DNA from 2 places in the Streptomyces sp. NPDC058665 genome. Region 1 is predicted to be linked to the other one. Evidence: riboswitches for the same ligand, from Rfam matches in the RefSeq annotation. Region 1 holds a riboswitch; the other holds the start of a gene.
The links. A riboswitch is a leader RNA that binds a small molecule or an ion and turns the genes downstream of it on or off. The one in region 1 is predicted to bind glycine.
Positions count from the first base shown of each region.

Region 2: linked by a shared signal. The riboswitch ahead of gcvP (aminomethyl-transferring glycine dehydrogenase) and the one ahead of gcvT (glycine cleavage system aminomethyltransferase GcvT) in region 1 are both predicted to bind glycine.

Region 1 is NZ_JBHXRX010000016.1:69,698-79,543, forward strand. It holds gene ACFWV8_RS12930 (cytochrome P450) at 1-43, shown strand, start outside; gene ACFWV8_RS12935 (class I SAM-dependent methyltransferase) at 184-870, shown strand; gene ctaD (cytochrome c oxidase subunit I) at 1,071-2,840, shown strand; gene ACFWV8_RS12945 (hypothetical protein) at 2,837-3,184, shown strand; gene ACFWV8_RS12950 (DUF3140 domain-containing protein) at 3,195-3,581, opposite strand; gene ACFWV8_RS12955 (L-serine ammonia-lyase) at 3,601-4,983, opposite strand; gene glyA (serine hydroxymethyltransferase) at 5,162-6,430, opposite strand; gene gcvH (glycine cleavage system protein GcvH) at 6,447-6,824, opposite strand; gene gcvT (glycine cleavage system aminomethyltransferase GcvT) at 6,915-8,078, opposite strand; glycine riboswitch at 8,246-8,343, opposite strand; gene ACFWV8_RS12975 (AAA family ATPase) at 8,504-9,178, shown strand; gene ACFWV8_RS12980 (enhanced serine sensitivity protein SseB) at 9,266-9,846, shown strand, end outside.
Region 2 is NZ_JBHXRX010000027.1:4,168-14,013, reverse strand. It holds gene gcvP (aminomethyl-transferring glycine dehydrogenase) at 36-2,921, opposite strand; glycine riboswitch at 3,100-3,197, opposite strand; gene ACFWV8_RS19270 (PRC-barrel domain-containing protein) at 3,310-3,732, shown strand; gene ACFWV8_RS19265 (DNA polymerase IV) at 3,729-5,135, opposite strand; gene ACFWV8_RS19260 (MerR family transcriptional regulator) at 5,195-5,761, opposite strand; gene ACFWV8_RS19255 (bifunctional nuclease family protein) at 5,947-6,420, opposite strand; gene ACFWV8_RS19250 (MerR family transcriptional regulator) at 6,474-7,226, opposite strand; gene ACFWV8_RS19245 (FHA domain-containing protein) at 7,244-8,038, opposite strand; gene ACFWV8_RS19240 (DUF881 domain-containing protein) at 8,232-9,029, opposite strand; gene ACFWV8_RS19235 (small basic family protein) at 9,035-9,367, opposite strand; gene ACFWV8_RS19230 (DUF881 domain-containing protein) at 9,364-9,846, opposite strand, start outside.

The DNA of each region.
Region 1 (9,846 bases):
CTCCAACAGCTCCACGACCCTCCCGATTCACCTGAACACCTGACCCCTCGCCGAAGCCCCCCGCGCCCCGCATTCCGCCCCGAGCGGAACCCGGGGCGCGGCCCCGTGAAAGGGGCAGGTTGCTGAGCGAACGAGGCCGAACTCACGGCAGCGGAAGCGGCAGATGAGCGGGAAGGCGGGCCCATGGCGACGGCGGCGGCGTACGACGAGATCGCGGACTGGTACGAGCGTGAATTCCTCGGGGTGACGGACACCGGGCACGAGGACCCGCTCGGTCTGGGTGACCTCATCGGCGAACTGCTCGGCGAGGGGACCGGCATGTGCCTGGAGATCGGCTGCGGCACCGGTATCCACGCGGCACGCGTCCGGACGCTCGGCCGGACACCCGTGGGTGTGGACTTCTCGGCCGGGATGCTGCGCCACGCGCGCGGCCGGCTGCCGGTGGCCCGTGCCGACGCCGAACGGCTGCCGTTCCGCGACGGATCCGTCCCCGCGGTCATCGCCGTGATGGTGCACATCGACATGCCCGGCTACCCGGCGGCGCTCCGCGAGGTGGCCAGGGTGCTGCGTCCCGGCGGGGTGTTCGTGCACATCGGCGTCCACCCCTGTTTCTGCGGCGGTTTCGCCGACCGGAGCGATCCGGACGTGGTGGTCGTCCGCCCCGGCTATCTCGACGACCACTGGACGACCGACTCCTGGACGGACCAGGGAGTGCGCGACAAGGTCGGCGCGACGCACCGGCCGCTGCCCGAGCTGCTGCACGCGTTCCTGGACGCCGGACTGACGCCGGAAAGGTTCGCCGAATCCGGCGGTCCGACGCCTGTCGTGCTGGCCGCCAAAACCAGGTCCGCGGGCCGAAAGCCGGAATAGAGAAAAATATGCGCGCCTGGTCGACGTGCGCTCCGGCAGAACCCACGAACGTGTGAAACCCCGCCCGATGACGCCTTCTGGGTAAGCCCGGAGAACCGGCATGGAATACATTGCGGGCGTAATCATCCTTTTTTCGCTGGGTTTGCCCTGCCGGCATGTGCGGGTTCGCGTCGGTGGCTGGTGAGTGGACTGGAGTTGGTGTGGCAGCACAGCCCGGATTTGAGGTCGGCGCCCCGCAGGAGAGTGAGGACGACGCGTACCAGGACGAGCTGCCGGTGCGGCGGAAGGAGCCCGGCAATGTCGTCATCAAATGGCTGACGAGCACCGACCACAAGACGATCGGCACGCTCTATCTGATTACGTCCTTCAGCTTCTTCGTGATCGGCGGAGTCCTGGCGCTGGTCATGCGCGCCGAACTCGCCAGGCCCGGCATCCAGATCCTGTCGCACGAGCAGTTCAATCAGGCGTTCACCGTGCACGGCACGATCATGCTGCTGATGTTCGCGACGCCGCTGTTCGCCGGATTCACCAACTGGATCATGCCGCTTCAACTCGGCGCGCCCGATGTGGCGTTCCCGCGGCTGAACATGTTCGCCTACTGGCTCTATCTGTTCGGCTCGACGATCGTCCTCGCGGGATTCCTCACTCCGCAGGGCGCCGCGGACTTCGGCTGGACCGCGTACTCCCCTCTCTCGGACGCGATCCGCTCACCCGGCGTCGGCGGCGACCTGTGGATCATGGGGCTCGCCTTCTCCGGCTTCGGCACGATCCTCGGCTCGGTCAACTTCATCACCACGATCGTCTGTATGCGCGCGCCCGGCATGACCATGTTCCGGATGCCGATCTTCTGCTGGAACGTGCTGCTGACGGCCGTACTGGTCCTGCTCGCCTTCCCGGTGCTGGCCGGCGCGCTCCTCGCCCTGGAGGCCGACCGGAAGTTCGGCGCGCACATCTTCGACGCGGCCAACGGCGGCGCGTTGCTCTGGCAGCATCTCTTCTGGTTCTTCGGGCATCCGGAGGTGTACATCATCGCCCTGCCCTTCTTCGGGATCGTCTCCGAGATCCTCCCGGTCTTCAGCCGGAAACCGATCTTCGGCTACATCGGTCTTGTCGGTGCGACCATCGCCATCACAGGCCTCTCCGCCACCGTCTGGGCCCACCACATGTTCGTCACCGGCGGTGTGCTGCTGCCGTTCTTCTCGTTCATGAGCTTCCTGATCGCCGTGCCGACCGGAGTGAAATTCTTCAACTGGATCGGCACGATGTGGAAAGGATCGCTGTCCTTCGAGACGCCGATGCTCTGGTCGATCGGATTTCTCGTCACGTTCCTTTTCGGGGGCCTGACGGGCGTGATTCTCGCCTCACCGCCCATGGACTTCCATGTCTCCGACTCGTACTTCGTCGTCGCGCACTTCCATTACACCGTCTTCGGCACGGTCGTCTTCGCGATGTTCGCCGGCTTCCATTTCTGGTGGCCGAAGATGACCGGCAAGATGCTCGACGAACGGCTCGGGAAAATCACCTTCTGGACACTGTTCACCGGTTTCCACGGCACGTTCCTCGTTCAGCACTGGCTGGGCGCCGAGGGCATGCCACGGCGGTACGCGGACTACCTCGCCGCCGACGGCTTCACCGCCCTCAACACCACATCCTCGATCAGCTCGTTCCTGCTCGGCCTCTCGATGCTGCCGTTCTTCTACAACGTCTGGAAGACCGAGAAATACGGCAAGAAGGTCGAGGAGGACGACCCCTGGGGCTTCGGCCGCTCACTCGAATGGGCGACTTCCTGCCCGCCGCCGCGGCACAACTTCCTCACCCTGCCGCGGATCCGCTCCGAATCCCCGGCGTTCGACCTGCACCACCCCGAGGTCACCGCACTCGTGGACGAGCACAACGCGGGCCGCAGGGACGTCGTGGAGCCCGAGGCGGACGTCAGCGGTCCATCGGGGGACGACAAGGACCGGCCGTGATCGGCAGGTCCTCATCGTCGGAGGAGGCAGCCGCGGGCATCCAGCAGCTGGAGGGCTATCTGCTGGCCCAGAGCCGCGTACGGGAGGCCCGCGCGCACGCCGTGGTCTTCGCCGACCGCATGCCGTGGCTGACCACCGCACAGCACGAAGAAATCGTCAGGCTCTACACCCAGGACCACATCGCCATGTCCCGGCGGGCGCTGGAACTGGTGGTGACGCGCGCCGGTGAACTGCGGGAGGAGTACACCGCGCGTTACGAGCTGCTGCGGCGGCGTCTGGTGTGCGCGAGCCTCACCGCGGTGATCGGCGCCGGCTGCGTCGTCCTGTGGCACGTCCCCCGCTGACGCCCCGGCCTCACAGCGAGCCTTCGGGCCCCGACCTCAGCGGGTCGTGACCCAGCCTCATCAGCTGGTCACGGCTCGGCCGGCCGGCCGAGCCGGGTGTGAAGTCCTCGACGCGTTCCACCACGTCGTACATGACCCGGGTGTCTTCCTCGGTCAGCTCGCTGCGGCGCTTCTGCAGGATCTCCAGCACCCGCAGCCCGGTGGTCGTCCACTCGGACTCCGACTCGGACTCGGACTCCGACTCCGACTCGGATGCGGACCCGGAGTCCGCGCCCTCCGCGCCCTCCGCGCCCCCCTCCGTCTGGAGGACCACGCCGATCTCCTGCGAGGTCATGTTGACCACGCCGTGGAACTCGGTCCAGAGCGTTTCGAGTTCGAGTGCGGACATACCGGCCATGTCATTCACTCCTGACGTCTCAGCATTCGATGATGTTCACCGCGAGCCCGCCCCGCGCGGTCTCCTTGTACTTGACCGACATGTCAGCGCCGGTCTCCTTCATCGTCTTGATGACCTTGTCCAGCGACACCTTGTGGCTGCCGTCGCCGCGCAGCGCCATCTTCGCCGCCGTCACCGCCTTGACCGCCGCCATGCCGTTGCGCTCGATGCACGGGATCTGGACGAGGCCGCCGACCGGGTCACAGGTCAGGCCGAGGTTGTGCTCCATACCGATCTCGGCCGCGTTCTCGACCTGTTCGGGGCTGCCGCCCAGCACCTCCGCGAGGGCGCCCGCCGCCATCGAGCAGGCGGAGCCGACCTCGCCCTGGCAGCCGACCTCGGCGCCCGAGATGGACGCGTTCTCCTTGAAGAGCATGCCGATCGCGCCGGCGGCGAGCAGGAAGCGGACGATGTCGTCGTCCTTCTCGGCGTCCGTGTGCCCGGCAGCGGCGAAGTTCAGGTAGTAGTGCAGCACCGCCGGGATGATGCCCGCCGCGCCGTTCGTGGGGGCGGTGACGACACGCCCGCCCGCCGCGTTCTCCTCGTTGACCGCCATCGCGTAGAGGGTGATCCACTCCATCGCGCGGGCCGCCGGGTCGCCCTCGGCACGCAGCTGCCGGGCGGAGTTCGCCGCGCGGCGGCGCACCTTGAGTCCGCCGGGCAGCAGGCCCTCGCGGGTCATACCGCGTGACACGCACTCGCGCATGGCTCCCCAGATCTCCAGCAGCCCCTCGCGGATCTCGGTCTCCGTGCGCCACGCCTTCTCGTTCTCCAGCATGAGCGCGGAGATCGAGAGCCCGGTCTCGCCGGCCAGCCGCAACAGCTCGTCACCGCTGCGGAAGCGGTACGTCAGCACCGTGTCGTCCAACTTGATGCGGTCCTCGTCCACGGCGTCCTCGTCCACGACGAAGCCGCCGCCGACCGAGTAGTACGTCTTCTCCAGGAGGACGGTGCCGGCGGAGTCGTACGCGAAGACCGTCATGCCGTTCGCGTGGTACGGCAGCGCCTTGCGCCGGTGCAGGATCAGGTCCGCGTCGAAGTCGAAGCCGATCTCGTGCATCCCGAGCAGGCTGATCCGGCCGCTGCTCCGGATGGCCTCCACGCGCGCGTCGGCGGACTCGATGTCGACCGTACGGGGGGACTCGCCCGCCAGGCCCAGCAGCACCGCCTTGGGCGTCCCGTGGCCGTGGCCGGTGGCGCCGAGCGAGCCGAAGAGCTCGGCCCGTACCGAGGCGGTGTGGGCGATCAGGCCCTCGTTCTTCAGCCGCCGCGCGAAGAGACCGGCCGCGCGCATGGGGCCGACCGTGTGGGAGCTGGACGGGCCGATGCCGATCGAGAACAGGTCGAAGACCGAGATGGCCACGGTGGTACTCCTTGCGGGCTGGTAGACGCCGTCGTCTGCCGGGGTGGTGCGGAAAACGTAACTACAGGTGCAACGGTACGGCGCGCCGCGCGCGCCGGTCGGGTGCGCGCGGCGCGGCCGTGGGCCTCGGACACGCCCTGGTCGCGGATGCGACCTCGGCCGTGGGGACCCGGTGGGACTACAGGCCGGGGTACAGCGGGTGCTTCGTCGCCAGCGCCGTCACGCGCGCCGCCAGGGCCTCGCGGTCGAACTCCGGCTTCAGGGCCGCCGCGATGACGTCGGCGACCTCGGTGAAGTCCTCGGCCGTGAAGCCGCGGGTGGCGAGCGCCGGGGTGCCGATCCGCAGGCCGGATGTGACCATCGGCGGGCGCGGGTCGTTCGGGACGGCGTTGCGGTTGACCGTGATGCCGATCTCGTGCAGCCGGTCCTCCGCCTGCTGCCCGTCCAGCTCCGAGTTCCGCAGGTCGACCAGGACCAGGTGCACGTCCGTACCGCCCGACAGGACCGAGACGCCGGCCTTGGTGACGTCGTCCTGGACCAGCCGCTCGGCGAGGATGCGCGCGCCGTCCAGCGTCAGCTGCTGGCGCTCCTTGAACTCCTCGGACGCCGCGATCTTGAAGGAGACCGCCTTCGCCGCGATGACATGCTCCAGCGGGCCGCCCTGCTGGCCGGGGAAGACCGCGGAGTTGATCTTCTTGGCCAGCTCCTGGGTGGAGAGGATCACACCGCCGCGCGGGCCGCCCAGGGTCTTGTGCGTGGTCGTGGTGACGACGTGCGCGTGCGGCACCGGGTTCGGGTGCAGCCCGGCGGCGACCAGACCGGCGAAGTGCGCCATGTCGACCATCAGGTACGCGCCGACCTCGTCGGCGATCCGGCGGAACGCGGCGAAGTCGAGCTGCCGCGGGTACGCCGACCAGCCGGCCACGATGAGCTTGGGGCGCGACTCCTTCGCCAGCCGCTCGACCTCGGCCATGTCGACCTGGCCGCTCTCCTCGTCGACGTGGTAGGCGACCACGTTGTAGAGCTTGCCGGAGAAGTTGATCTTCATACCGTGGGTGAGGTGGCCGCCGTGGGCCAGATTCAGACCCATGATCGTGTCGCCGGGCTTCAGCAGTGCGAACATCGCCGCGGCGTTCGCCTGCGCGCCGGAGTGCGGCTGCACGTTGGCGTGCTCGGCGCCGAAGAGCGCCTTCACCCGGTCGATCGCGATGTTCTCGACCACGTCGACGTACTCACAGCCGCCGTAGTAGCGGCGGCCCGGGTAGCCCTCGGCGTACTTGTTGGTCAGGACGGAGCCCTGGGCCTCCATGACGGCGACCGGCGCGAAGTTCTCCGACGCGATCATTTCGAGCGTCGACTGCTGGCGGTGGAGTTCGGAGTCGACGGCGGCGGCGACATCCGGGTCGAGCTCGTGGAGTGAGGAGTTGAGGAGCGACTTCGAAGACATCACAGTCCCTGGGGTCTCAGTTGCCGGAGAATTCGGTGTACTCGTCGGCGGAGAGCAGGTCCTTCGGCTCCTCCGCGACGCGTACCTTGAACAGCCAGCCGCCCTCGAAGGGTGCGGAGTTCACCAGCGAGGGGTCGTCCACGACGTCCTGGTTCGCCTCGGTGACCTCACCCGTCACGGGGGAGTACAGGTCGCTGACCGACTTGGTCGACTCCAGCTCACCGCAGGTCTCGCCCGCGGTCACCGTGTCACCGACCGCGGGGAGCTCGGCGAACACGACGTCGCCGAGGGCGTTCGCCGCGAACTCCGTGATGCCGACCGTCGAGACGCCGTCATCGGCGGTCGACAGCCACTCGTGCTCCTTGCTGTAGCGCAGCTGCTGGGGGTTGCTCATGGCGTGAATTCTCCTGTACGCGGGGGTGTGGTGGTGAACACGTGTCTTGCGGAGTGAGATGCCGGCGCGGCACCTCGTGGGTGCCGGGCGCTACTTCTGTCGTTTGTAGAAGGGCAGCGCGACGACGTCGTACGGCTCGACCGAGCCCCGGATGTCGACCCCGACGCCCGCCGTGCCCGCCGCGGCGTGCGACGCGTCCACATAGGCCATCGCGATCGGCCGGCCCAGTGTCGGCGACGGCGCGCCCGAGGTGACATGGCCGACGACCTCGCCGCCGGCCACGACCGGGTATCCGGCGCGCGGCACCCGGCGGCCCTCGGCGACGAGCCCGACCAGCTTGCGCGGCGGCGCGTTCCCGGCGCGCTCGGCGGCGGCCTCCAGCGCCGGGCGCCCCACGAAGTAACCCTCCTTCTCGAACTTGACCACCCTGCCCAGGCCCGCGTCGAAGGGCGTGAGACCGGTGGTCAGCTCCTGCCCGTACAGCGGCATCCCGGCCTCCATACGGAGGGTGTCGCGGCACGAGAGCCCGGCCGGTACGAGTCCGGCGGCCGCGCCCGCGGCGGTCAGCGCCTGCCACAGCCCCTCCGCGTGCCGGGGCGCCACGAACAGCTCGAAGCCGTCCTCACCCGTGTAGCCGGTACGGGCGATCAGCGCGGGCACGCCGGCGACGGTGCCGGGCAGCCCGGCGTAGTACTTGAGCCCGGCCAGATCGGCGTCGGTGAGGGAGGCGAGGATGCCGGGCGACTCGGGGCCCTGGACGGCGAGGAGCGCGTACGCGTCGCGGTCGTCCCGCACCTCGGCGTCGAAGTCCGCGGCGCGCCCCGTCAGCTCGTCGAGCACCACCTGCGCGTTGGAGGCGTTCGCGACGACCATGAATTCGGGTGACCCGTGCGTGTCGAGGCGGTACACGATCAGGTCGTCCAGGATGCCGCCGTCCTCCTGGCAGATCATGGTGTAGCGGGCGCGGCCCACGGCGAGCGAGCCGATGTTGCCGACCAGCGCGTAGTCGAGGGCCTGGGCCGCCCGCGGGCCGCTGACGGTGATCTCACCCATGTGGGAGAGGTCGAAGAGCCCGGCCTTCGTACGGACGGCGAGATGTTCCTCCCGCTCGCTGGCGTACCGCAGCGGCATGTCCCAGCCCGCGAAGTCGGTCATGGTGGCGCCCAGCGCGCGGTGGACGGCGTCGAGCGCGGTGTGGCGCGGGCCGTCCGGACCAGCCGCTTCGGGGGCGGGCGTGTGAGACGTATTGCTCATAGGTGTGGCTCCCAGGGCATGACAGAGAGGACAATCCTCCCCATCTGTCATCGGAACCTGAGAGGTTCATCACGACCGCACGTACACGTTCATACGTACGCACACGAAAGGTCGCGACTTGCACCTTGGGTGGAAGCGCCTGACGGCGATTCGCTTTTCAGATCTGCCTCGTCCGCGCGGTACTGGGCCTGAGAGATTCAAGGGAGGAACTTGCTCCTTCGGCGCCCGGCACCCATGGTGACCAGGACTCTCCCGCGCGGATTCGAACGGCCGTTATGGAGTTGGCGCGCACATCATCGCACGGGCCTGCCGGACGGAGCCGACAGGGCCGTGAACAGCAAAACGCTTGTGCCGTATTACCCATTCTTTACACTTCAAGGGCAGGGAACATCGGCCAGGGCGATGGACCCGACAGGGGGAGGGCGATGACGTTGCAGCGGTCCCGTGCAGGCGCGTACGCGACGACCGCGGGGGTGCCCGCCCAGCCGGCAGCGGTCCCCCGCCGGACCTTGGCGGCGGTCCCACCGGTGGTCCGGGACCTGCGCGAGGGGAGAGGCCGGGGGCCCCGGCGCCTGACGTTCGGCGGCGGCGACGTGGTCGTCGTCTCCGGGCTGCCGGGCAGCGGGAAGTCCACGCTGATCGGCCGGGCCGCGGCGGGCCGGGGGATCGACTCGCAGGACACCCGCGACCGCTGGGACCGCAGGCTGCCCGCGCGGCTGCCGTACGCGGTCTACCGGCCGCTGGTGCGCCTCGCGCACTACACGGGGCTGCGGCGGGCGCTGCGCTCCGGCGAGAGCGTCGTGGTGCACGACTGCGGCACCCAGGCGTGGGTACGGCGCTGGCTGGCCCGCGAGGCGGGGCGGCGCGGCAGACGGCTCCATCTCGTCCTGCTGGACGTCACGCCGAAGACCGCCCGCGCGGGCCAGCGCGAACGTGGCCGCGGTGTGTCGGGGTACGCATTCGCCCGCCATCGCCGGGCGGTGTCCCGCCTGGTCAAGGACGCGGAGTCGGGCCGCCTCCCGGCGGGCTGCGAGTCGGCGGTCCTGCTGGACCGCGACGCGGCGGGCGCGCTGGTGGGGATCGACTTCCGGGGAGCGTGAGCGGGGCGTCCGGTGACCGGTGCGGGGTTAGGGTTTTCCGGGGTACGCGGGGGTGGGGAAGGCGTACGGGGCGATACGGGAGAGTCAGTGAACACAGCATGGCCGGGCAACGAGTTGGAAGAGGTGCTCGCCGCGTCGCTCGGGAACGCGTCGGCGGGCGGACGGCTGGTCGAGGTACTCGGCCGCAGCCAGCTCTGGGTGCCGCTGCCCAACGGCGGCGGACCCGACAGCCCCGGACTCGATCTGCCCACGCTGGAGATCGAGGGCGCGCCGTACGTCCCCGTCTTCAGTTCCGAGCAGCAGTTCCTCCAGTGCGTCGGGGCCCATATGCCCTTCACGGTCGCCCCGGCGCGTGAGTTCGCCCGCGGTCTGCCGCCGCAGCTCGGCATAGCCGTGAACCCCGGCGGCATGGTCGGCGCGCCGCTGCCGCCGCTCGCCGTCGCCGAACTGTGCCGGGTGGGCCGTACGCCGCTGGACGGGCCCGCGAGCGGCGGCCGGGTGCGGCTCTTCGAGCCCGACTGGCAGGAGGACCCCGTCGACTTCCTGACGGCCGCCGCCGAGGAGTTCGAGGCGTCCGGCGTCGTCGTCAGCGCCCGCCGGGGACTGGCGAGCATCGAGGGCGAGCCCCCGGTGCTCTTCGTCGGCGTCCAGCTCTCCTCCTGGGAGGC
Region 2 (9,846 bases), on a different contig from region 1:
GCGCACAGCACGGCCCGACGGCCGTGCGCCGTCCGTCAGTTGTCGTACTCGTCCAGCGGCGGGCACGAACACACGAGATTGCGGTCACCGAACGCACCGTCGATCCGGCGGACCGGTGGCCAGTACTTGTCGGCCGCCGAGACCCCGGCCGGGAAGACCGCCTCCTGACGGCTGTACGCGTGCTCCCACTCCCCGCCCAGCGCGGCTGCCGTGTGCGGGGCGTTGCGCAGCGGGTTGTCGTCCGTCGGCCACTGGCCCGACGCGACCTTCTCGATCTCGGCGCGGATCGCGATCATCGTCTCGCAGAACCGGTCGAGTTCGGCCAGGTCCTCACTCTCGGTGGGCTCGATCATCAGCGTGCCGGCCACCGGGAACGACATCGTGGGCGCGTGGAACCCGTAGTCGATGAGCCGCTTGGCGATGTCGTCGACGCTGACGCCGGTCGACTTCGACAGCGGACGCAAGTCCACGATGCACTCGTGCGCCACCAGTCCGTGCGGACCCGTGTAGAGAACCGGGAAGTGCGGCTCAAGCCGCTTGGCGATGTAGTTCGCGGCCAGTACGGCGACCTGCGTGGCGCGCTTGAGGCCCTCACCGCCCATCAGCCGGACATAGGCCCAGGAGATCGGCAGTATCCCCGCCGAGCCCCAGGGGGCCGCCGAGATCGGCCCGACGCCCGTCTCGGGGCCCGCGGCGGGCTGGAGCGGGTGGTTGGGCAGGTACGGGGCGAGGTGGGCGCGTACGCCGACCGGGCCGACGCCGGGGCCGCCGCCGCCGTGCGGGATGCAGAAGGTCTTGTGCAGGTTCAGGTGCGACACGTCCGAGCCGAACCGGCCCGGCTTCGCCAGCCCCACCAGCGCGTTGAGGTTCGCGCCGTCGACGTACACCTGACCGCCCGCGTCGTGCACGGCCGCGCAGACGTCGCTGATGTGCTCCTCGAACACACCGTGCGTGGACGGGTAGGTGACCATCAGGACGGCCAGTTCGTCGCCGTGGCGCTCGATTTTGGCGTGCAGGTCGTCGACGTCGACGTCACCGTCATCGCGGGTCTTCACGACGACGACCTTCATCCCGGCCATGACCGCGCTCGCGGCGTTCGTGCCGTGCGCGGAGGACGGGATGAGGCAGACGGTACGGCCGGTGTCGCCGTTCGCGCGGTGGTACGCCCGTACGGCCAGCAGCCCGGCGAGTTCGCCCTGGGAGCCGGCGTTGGGCTGGAGGGACACCGCGTCGTAGCCGGTGACCTCCGCCAGGCGCTCCTCCAGCTCACGGATCAGCGTGAGATAGCCCTGCGCCTGCCCGGCGGGCGCGAAGGGGTGCAGTGCGGCGAACTCCGGCCAGGTCACCGGCTCCATCTCGGTGGTGGCGTTGAGCTTCATGGTGCAGGAGCCGAGGGGGATCATGCCGCGGTCCAGCGCGTAGTCACGGTCGGCGAGCCTGCGCAGGTAGCGCAGCATCGCGGTCTCCGAGCGGTGCTGGTGGAAAACCGGGTGCGTGAGGTACTCGTCGGTGCGCACCAGGGTCTCCGGCAGCGCGTCGGCGGACGCGGCGTCCAGGGCCTCGATGTCGCCGGTGACGCCGAAGGCGGCCCATACTGCGGCGAGTTGGGCGCGCCCGGTCGTCTCGTCGCAGGCCAGTGAGACATGGTCGGCGTCGACGGGGTGGAGGTTGACCCCGCCCTCGCGGGCGGCGGCCACGACCTCGGCGGCGCGGCCCGGGACCCGTACGGTCAGCGTGTCGAAGTACGCCTCGTGCACGATCTCGACCCCGCCCGCGCGCAGGCCGCCGGCGAGGACTGTCGCGTAGCGGTGGGTGCGTTCGGCGATGGCGCGCAGCCCGTCGGGGCCGTGGTAGACCGCGTACATCCCGGCCATCACGGCCAGCAGCACCTGCGCGGTGCAGATGTTGCTGGTGGCCTTCTCGCGCCGGATGTGCTGCTCGCGGGTCTGGAGCGCCAGCCGGTACGCCTTGTTCCCGTCGGCGTCCACGGAGACCCCGACAAGCCGTCCGGGCAGGTTGCGGGCGAACTTCTCGCGTACGGCCATGTATCCGGCGTGCGGTCCGCCGAAGCCCATGGGGACGCCGAACCGCTGGGTGGTGCCGACGGCGATGTCCGCGCCGAGTTCACCGGGCGAGGTGAGCAGCGTGAGGGCCAGCAGGTCGGCGGCGACGGTGACGACGGCGCCCAGTTCGTGCGCCTGCTCGATGACGGGCTTGATGTCCCGTACGGCGCCCGAGGCGCCCGGGTACTGCACGAGCACGCCGAAGACCCCGCGCTCGGCGGCCTCGGCGGGAATGCCGTCGGCCAGGTCGGCGACGAGGACGTCGACGCCCGCGGGTTCGGCCCGGGTGCGGATCACCGCGACGGTCTGCGGCAGGGCGTCGGCGTCGACCAGGAAGACGCCGTCCTTCACCTTGCCGACGCGCCGGGCGAGCGCCATGGCCTCGGCGGCGGCCGTGCCCTCGTCCAGCAGGGAGGCGCCGGAGGTCGGCAGGCCGGTCAGATCGGCCACCATGGTCTGGAAGTTGAGCAGCGCCTCCAGACGGCCCTGCGAGATCTCGGGCTGGTACGGCGTGTACGCGGTGTACCAGGCGGGATTCTCCATCACGTTGCGGAGGATCACCGGCGGCGTGAACGTGCCGTAGTAGCCGAGACCGATCATCGGCGCGAGGACCTGATTGCGGTCCGCGAGGGACCGCAGCTCGGCGAGGACCTCGGCCTCGGTCCGCGCGGCGGGCAGCCGCAGGGCCTCGGCGCTCTTGATCACGTCGGGCACCGCGGCGGCGGTCAGCTCGTCCAGCGAGCCGTAACCGACCTGCGCGAGCATCTTGGCCTGCGCGGCGGTGTCGGGGCCGACATGGCGCTGCTCGAAGGGGATTCCCCGCTCCAGCTGCGAGAGCGGCGTGCGATGAGATGTCATACGGGAGGCCTCCTGGTCTGGCGCGACCTGCGAGGGGCACCGATACACAGGTGCCCGGACGGCCTCCCCCTCTGTCACATCAACCTGAGAGTTTCACCGGACCGCCGCGAGGCGGGCCGATTTTCACCGTCGGTGAGAGCGGATGCCGTCCGACACCTGCCCTGCTTTCCAGAGTGACCTCGTCCATGCGGTACGGGGGCCTGAGAGTTTCCGGGGAGGATTTGCTCCTTCGGCGCCTCCGGCAGTCTCACCGGACGGCTCTCCCGCATGGGGTCTACAGCCACTGGCCAGCCTACCAGCGAGTTCCCGCCAGGGCCTTCGAGTGGCCGATACCCCGAATGTGCCCTTTCGTAGAGCGAGGGAGCATTTGCGACCAGTTGGAGGGACCGTGCAGACCGACATCGATCCGCGCAGCCTGATCGGCCGCAAGGCGTACGACCGCGACGGGCACAAGATCGGCACCGTCGACGAGGTGTATCTGGACGATGCCACCGGTGTGCCGGAGTGGGCGGCGGTACGGACCGGACTGTTCAGCCGGGACGCGTTCGTGCCCCTGGCCCCCAGCACCTACCGCGACGAGTCCCTGCACGTCCCCTACGAACGCGGGCTGATCAAGGACGCCCCGGACTTCGGGGTCGGCCGCCATCTCTCCCCCGACCAGGAGATCCAGCTCTACCACCATTACGAACTGGCCCTGCCGGAACCCGCGGCCCCGGAACGCCCGGCCGCCGACCGGGACTTCGGCCATGTGGCGGGCCGCGACACCGCCGCCCGCCCCGGCGAACGGGAGCGGGACCGGCCGCAGCGCTAAGGCTTCTCCGGCGGGTGCGCGACCAGGGGCAGCGGCTCGGAGAGCGCCAGGTCGGGATCGTCCGTACGGAACGTCCGCACCCGCCCGGGAACGGCCGACGTGGGCTCCTCGAACCGTACGGTGACCCGCCCCACCCCGCTCCCCTGCACCCACCCCGCGCCGAACTCGGCATGACGCACGTCGTGCCCCGCCGGCCAGTGCCGCTCGGTGACGGCCACCGCGATCGCGTCCGCGTCCGCCCCGGGCGGCAGCGACAGCGGCGGCCCGGAGCCGGGCTCGTCCGCCACCGTCCCCGCGTCCGGCTCAGCCTCTGTCGCAGGCTCCGCCTCCGCCGCGGCCTGCGCGAACAGGTCCTCCTGCGTGTAGTCGGTCAGCCCCGTCACGCCCACCCCCAGCAGCCGCACCCCGCCGGTGGTGTCCAGGGACTCCAGCAGCCTCCCCGCCGCCTCACGCACCACCACCGGGTCGTCCGTGGGCCCGCGGAGCGTCTCGGAGCGGGTGAGCGTCGAGAAGTCGTACCGCCGCACCTTGAGGACGATCGTCCGCCCCGAGTGCCCGGACTCCCGCAGCCGCCGCACACACCGCTCCGCCAGCCGGTCCACCTCCGTCCTGACCCGCACCCGGTCGTGCAGATCGACGTCGAAGGTGTCCTCGACGGACACGGACTTGGTCTCACGCTCGGCCACCACCGGCCGGTCGTCGTGCCCGGACGCCATCCGGTACAGCGACGTGCCGTGAGCCTTCCCCACGAGCCGTACGAGCTCGTCCTCCCCGGCCTCCGTCAGATCGGCGATGGTCAGCATTCCGGCCCGGCGCAGATGCTCGCCGGTCGCCGGCCCGACCCCGGGCAGCGTCCGTACGGTCATCGGCCCCAGCAGCTCGCGCTCCGTGCCCGGCTCGATGAGCACCAGACCGTCGGGCTTGGCCTGCTCGGAGGCGATCTTCGCCAGCATCTTGGACCCGGCGAGCCCGGCCGAACCCGTCAGACCGGTCACCGCCCTGATGTCCCGCCGCAGCCGCTCGCCCGTCGCACGCGCCGACGGCGAGTCGGACGCCGACCCGCCCGCCTCCAGATCGACGAACGCCTCGTCCAGACTCAGCGGCTCCACCAGCGGTGACAGCCGGCCGAGCAGCTCCATGACCTGCTCGCTGACCGTGCGGTAGAGGGCGAAGCGCGGCACCAGATACGCCGCGTTCGGCGCGAGCCGTCTGGCCTGGGCCATCGGCATGGCCGAGTGGATCCCGAACCGCCGCGCCTCGTACGACGCCGTGGAGACCACCCCGCGCGGACCGAGACCCCCGACGACCACCGGTTTTCCGCGCAGGCTCGGCTTCGCCGCCTGCTCGGCGGCGGCGAAGAAGGCATCCATGTCCAGATGCAGGATGGTCGGTGCGGATCTCACCCCACCGATGCTCCCTTACCCCACTGACAATCGCCCCGGGGCCGACACGGCCCCGGGAGTCAGACGGCCCGGTCGCGGCGCCTGCGGGCGAGTTCGTCGGCGGGATTGTGCCCGATCAGGGTCTCGCCGGTGTCCACGCGCTCGCCGTGCAGCTGCGACAGCGCCGCTTCGACGTCCCGCCACACCACCCCGACGGCGATCCCGAAGATGCCCTGCCCGCCCTGGAGAAGGCCGACGACCTCGTCCGGCGACGAGCACTCGTACACCGTCGAGCCGTCGCTCATGAGCGTCATGCGCTCCAGGTCCCGCGCCTGGCGCCCGCGTAGATGCTGGACGGCCGTCCGGATGTTCTGGAGGGCGACACCCGTGTCCAGGAAGCGCTTGACGATCTTCAGGAAGACGACGTCGCGCAGGCTGTAGAGCCGCTGGGTGCCCGATCCCCTGGCGGGGCGCACACTCGGCTCGACAAGCCCGGTGCGCGCCCAGTAGTCCAGCTGGCGGTAGGTGATGCCCGCCGCCGCGCACGCTGTCGGTCCCCGGTAGCCGACCGTGTCGGTCGTCGGGTCGGACGTACTGCCGTGAAGCGGGTACGGGTCGTTAGCCGTACCGTCGCCGCTGCTGCTCACACCGACCTCCGTCCTTGACCTGCCCCGTCGACGGTAGGCAGTGCCCCCGGGTGCGTCAACGATCGCCACGCTGGGCACGCCGAGTGATAATCACCCTGAGAGTGGTTTGCCGTGCCCCGTCACCGGGAAAGGCTGGCCGAATGCGCGGACGGAGTCCGGTATGACGGTCCTGGACCGTTCAGCGCTCACTGGCTGTTTGTCCCGAAATCCTCCGGAGAGATCTGGTCGAGGAATTCACGGAACTTCTCCACCTCGTCCTCCTGCTCGTCAGGGATCGCGATACCCGCGTCGTCCAGCACCCCGTCGCTGCCGAAGATGGGCGTGCCGGTGCGCAGGGCCAGCGCTATGGCGTCGGACGGCCTGGCGCTCACCTCGACACCGCTCGCGAAGACCAGCTCCGCGTAGAAGACTCCTTCGCGCAGGTCGGTGATGCGCACCTGCGTGAGTTCCTGGCCCACTGCCTCCAGCACGTCCTTGAAGAGGTCATGAGTCAGTGGTCGGGCCGGTGCCATGCCCTGCTGGGCAAAGGCAATAGCGGTAGCTTCCCCAGGCCCGATCCAGATGGGAAGGTACCGGTCGCCTCCCACTTCACGCAGGAGCACGATCGGTTGGTTGGAGGGCATTTCCACCCGGACACCCACGACGTCGAGCTCGTTCACACAGCAACCCTAGGACGTGCCCGGTCGGTTTGGGTAGTCGGACTCCCCCAAGATCAGGTAAGCCGGACTCCGAGAGCCGTCTGTACCAGTGCCGCGTGCAGCCGTACAGACAGCGCCGCCAGCTCCCTCGTGGCGGCCTCCGCATGGGCCCTGGTCTGCGGATTCCGGTGCCGGCGCAGGGGTGCGACGACCTGCTCGACGAGGCCCGCCTCACGGTCGGCGGCGGCTTTCACTGCTCGGAGATGCCGTGGTTCCAGACCGAATCTTCCGAGCTCCGCGACAAGTTTCGCCACGGTCACGGTCTCGGAGTCGTACCCGCCGTCCGCCATCGGGGCGACGAGGCCGTACGCCTCCCACTCGTCCAGCTCGCTCTCGGCCGCCTCCGTGGCCGCCAGCAGCTCGGCGCGGCCGATCTTCGGTGCGGTGGGCGGCGCGGGCTCCGCGTCCCACGTGGAGCCGAGGAGCTCCCGCTGAGGGCCCTGGGAGGCCTGTACGGGCAGTGGGAGCCGTTCACCTCGCGCGACGGCGTCGAGGTGCTCCCTGATGACCTTCAGGGGCAGATAGTGGTCCCGCTGCATACGCAGGACCTGGGCGAGGCGCTCGACGTCCTCGGGGCTGAACTTCCGATACCCGGAGGGGGTCCGCCGGGGCTCGACGAGGCCCTCGGACTCCAGGAACCGGATTTTGGAGATGGTCACCTCGGGGAACTCGTCCCTGAGCTGGTTCAGCACCATGCCGATGCTGACCAGTGGTTCACCCGTGGGGGCGGTGCCGTGGCCGGCACCGCCCGTCGGTGGTCGCAGCATGGACCTTCCCTGAGGGGTCACACGCCCCGCTGGCTCGCGTAGAAGACCAGCCGGTACTTGCCGATCTGGACCTCGTCCCCGTTGGACACCGCGACCGAGTCGATCCGCTCCCGGTTGACGTACGTACCGTTGAGACTGCCGACGTCGGAGACCGTGAAGTGGCCCTCCGGGCTCCTGCGGAACTCGACGTGCCGCCGGGACACGGTGACGTCGTCGAGGAAGATGTCGCTCTGCGGGTGCCTTCCGGCCGTCGTCAGATCGCCGTCCAGCAGGAACCGGCTGCCCGAGTTCGGACCGCGACGTACGACCAGCAGCGCGGAGCCGATGGGCAGCGCGTCCACCGCGGCCTGTGCCTCCGGCGAGAGCGAGGGAACGGCCGTCTGACCGGTCGCCTCCGCCTCGTACGCCTCAAGGCCCGAGATCGAGATGGTGGAGGTCGTCTCCGAGGGGCGCTCCGCGGGGGCCCCCGCCCTCAGCGGCGCACCACAGTTGGAGCAGAAACGGCTGTCCTGCGTGTTGCGGTGCCCGCACCTCGTGCAAACCATGGACGGACCCTCCTGACCGGGGGGAAACCCTCCACCCGTACTTGAGGTTGATGGTCCACCGAAACCTATGCCGCCAGAACTCGCGGGGTCAACAGACGACGCGCTGTGACCGCCCGCATCGCCCCCTCCGGGGCCGCCGACCTCGTCACGGAAGAGCGGACGCTCGCCGCCCTGCTCCTCTTCCTGGCCATGGCGCGGTGCGCGATGGCGGGCGTTACCGCCGTCCTCGCGTGCACTCCTGCCGAACAACTTCCCAAACAACTTCACGGGCGATTCCCCTTGACCTGAACAGACCCGCCCGTGGGGCAGGACGAACCCTGAATGAACACACCTGCCGACTCGGACATCTTCACAACGTCCGTAACCATCAGACAGTTTCCACCACGCACCATGCGGAATGTGCGCCGACCCCCCGGAACCTTCTGCCCTGGTCCCCGGGTCCGCATGCGCCCCCGCCCCACTACGACGACGACCGAGCGTAGTCAGGCCGCCGAGCCGGTCGCAAGGCGTCCACGACGATCTCGTCCGACGCCGCCACTGTGGCCGTGGCCTGCTCTCTTTCCAATGTCTGCACCACACCTCCGGGGATGTTGAGCGCGGGTTCCAGATCCTGCGGCTTGCCGATCACCCTGAAACGGTACGGCGCACTGATCTGCTTCCCGTCCACCTCGATGTCACCGTCGCTACCGGAGAAATATGTCGCGGCGACGACCCGGACCCCGTTCACCTGGATCGCCTCGGCCCCGGCCGCCCGCAGCTCCTGGATCGCGTCGAGCAGCATGTCGGAGTCGACGGAGCCGCCGTCGTCCCGGACGGTCAGCGTGATCCCGGGGCCCCGGGCGGCGACCGTACCGGCCAGGATGCCGAGCTGCTGCGCCTTCTCCCGCGTCTGCTTACGCGCCTCCTCGGCCTGGTCGGAGCTGGTCTCCAGCTCCGTCTGCTGGTCGTCCAGACGCTGCTTCTCGTCCTCCAGCCGCTGGGTACGGCCGTCGAGCTCGTCCAGGATCCGTACGAGGTCCTCCTGGCGCGCACCGCGCAGGGCACTGTCGTCGTTGGTCGAGCGGACCTGAATGGCCAGCCCCAGCCCCAGCACGAACAGCAGTACGGCGACGATGAGTTGGGCCCGGGTGACGCGCGGGGGCCAGAGGCCGGCCGCCAGCCGCTGACGGCCCGTCATCTGCCGCCGCGCCTCGGGGGGCTGTGGTGGCTGCTGTGGCTGCGACGGCTGCTCGTCCCGCGGGGGCTCTTCGCTGTTCATCGGCCTCACGCCCGGAACACGTGCCGGCGGATCGCGGCAGCGTTGGAGAAGATCCGGATACCGAACACGACGACCACACCGGTGGACAACTGCGCGCCCACGCCGAGCTTGTCACCGAGGAACACGATGAGCGCGGCCACCACCACGTTCGACAGGAACGACACCACGAACACCTTGTCGACGAAGATCCCGTCGAGCATGGCCCGCAGCCCCCCGAAGACCGCGTCGAGAGCGGCGACGACGGCGATCGGCAGATAGGGCTCGACCACCGCCGGCACCTCGGGTCGAACCAACAGTCCGACCACGACTCCCACGACGAGGCCAAGTACCGCGATCACGATGTGCCCTTCCCTGTTTCTGCCGTGGCCTCTCCGTCGCCCTTCCCCGGGTCGGCGGCCTTCGGCTCTGCTGTACGTACGATCAGGCTCGGCGCGGCAGGAAGACGTACCGTCTCCTGGGCGGAAATGCTGGTGCGGACACCGAAGTTCTCCTGCAACGAGTGCAGGTACTGGCCGTCGGCACTGTCCTGGAACGCGGTGCTCAGGTTGTTCCCGTCCCCCACGGCCAGCACCGTGTACGGCGGCACCAGCGGCTTGTTGTCGACCAGTATGGCCTCACCGGCGGCCCTGATCGCCGAAAGGGCCGTCAGACGCTGGCCGTTGATGGACACCGCCTCGGCCCCCGACTCCCAGAGGCCGTTGACGATCTGCTGCATGTCCCGGTCCCTGACCCGCCCCGTGTCCGAGAAGTTGCTGCTCTCCCGGGGCCCGCCCGCGCTCTCACCGGCGGACTTGGCGTCGTCGACGACGAGCTTCAC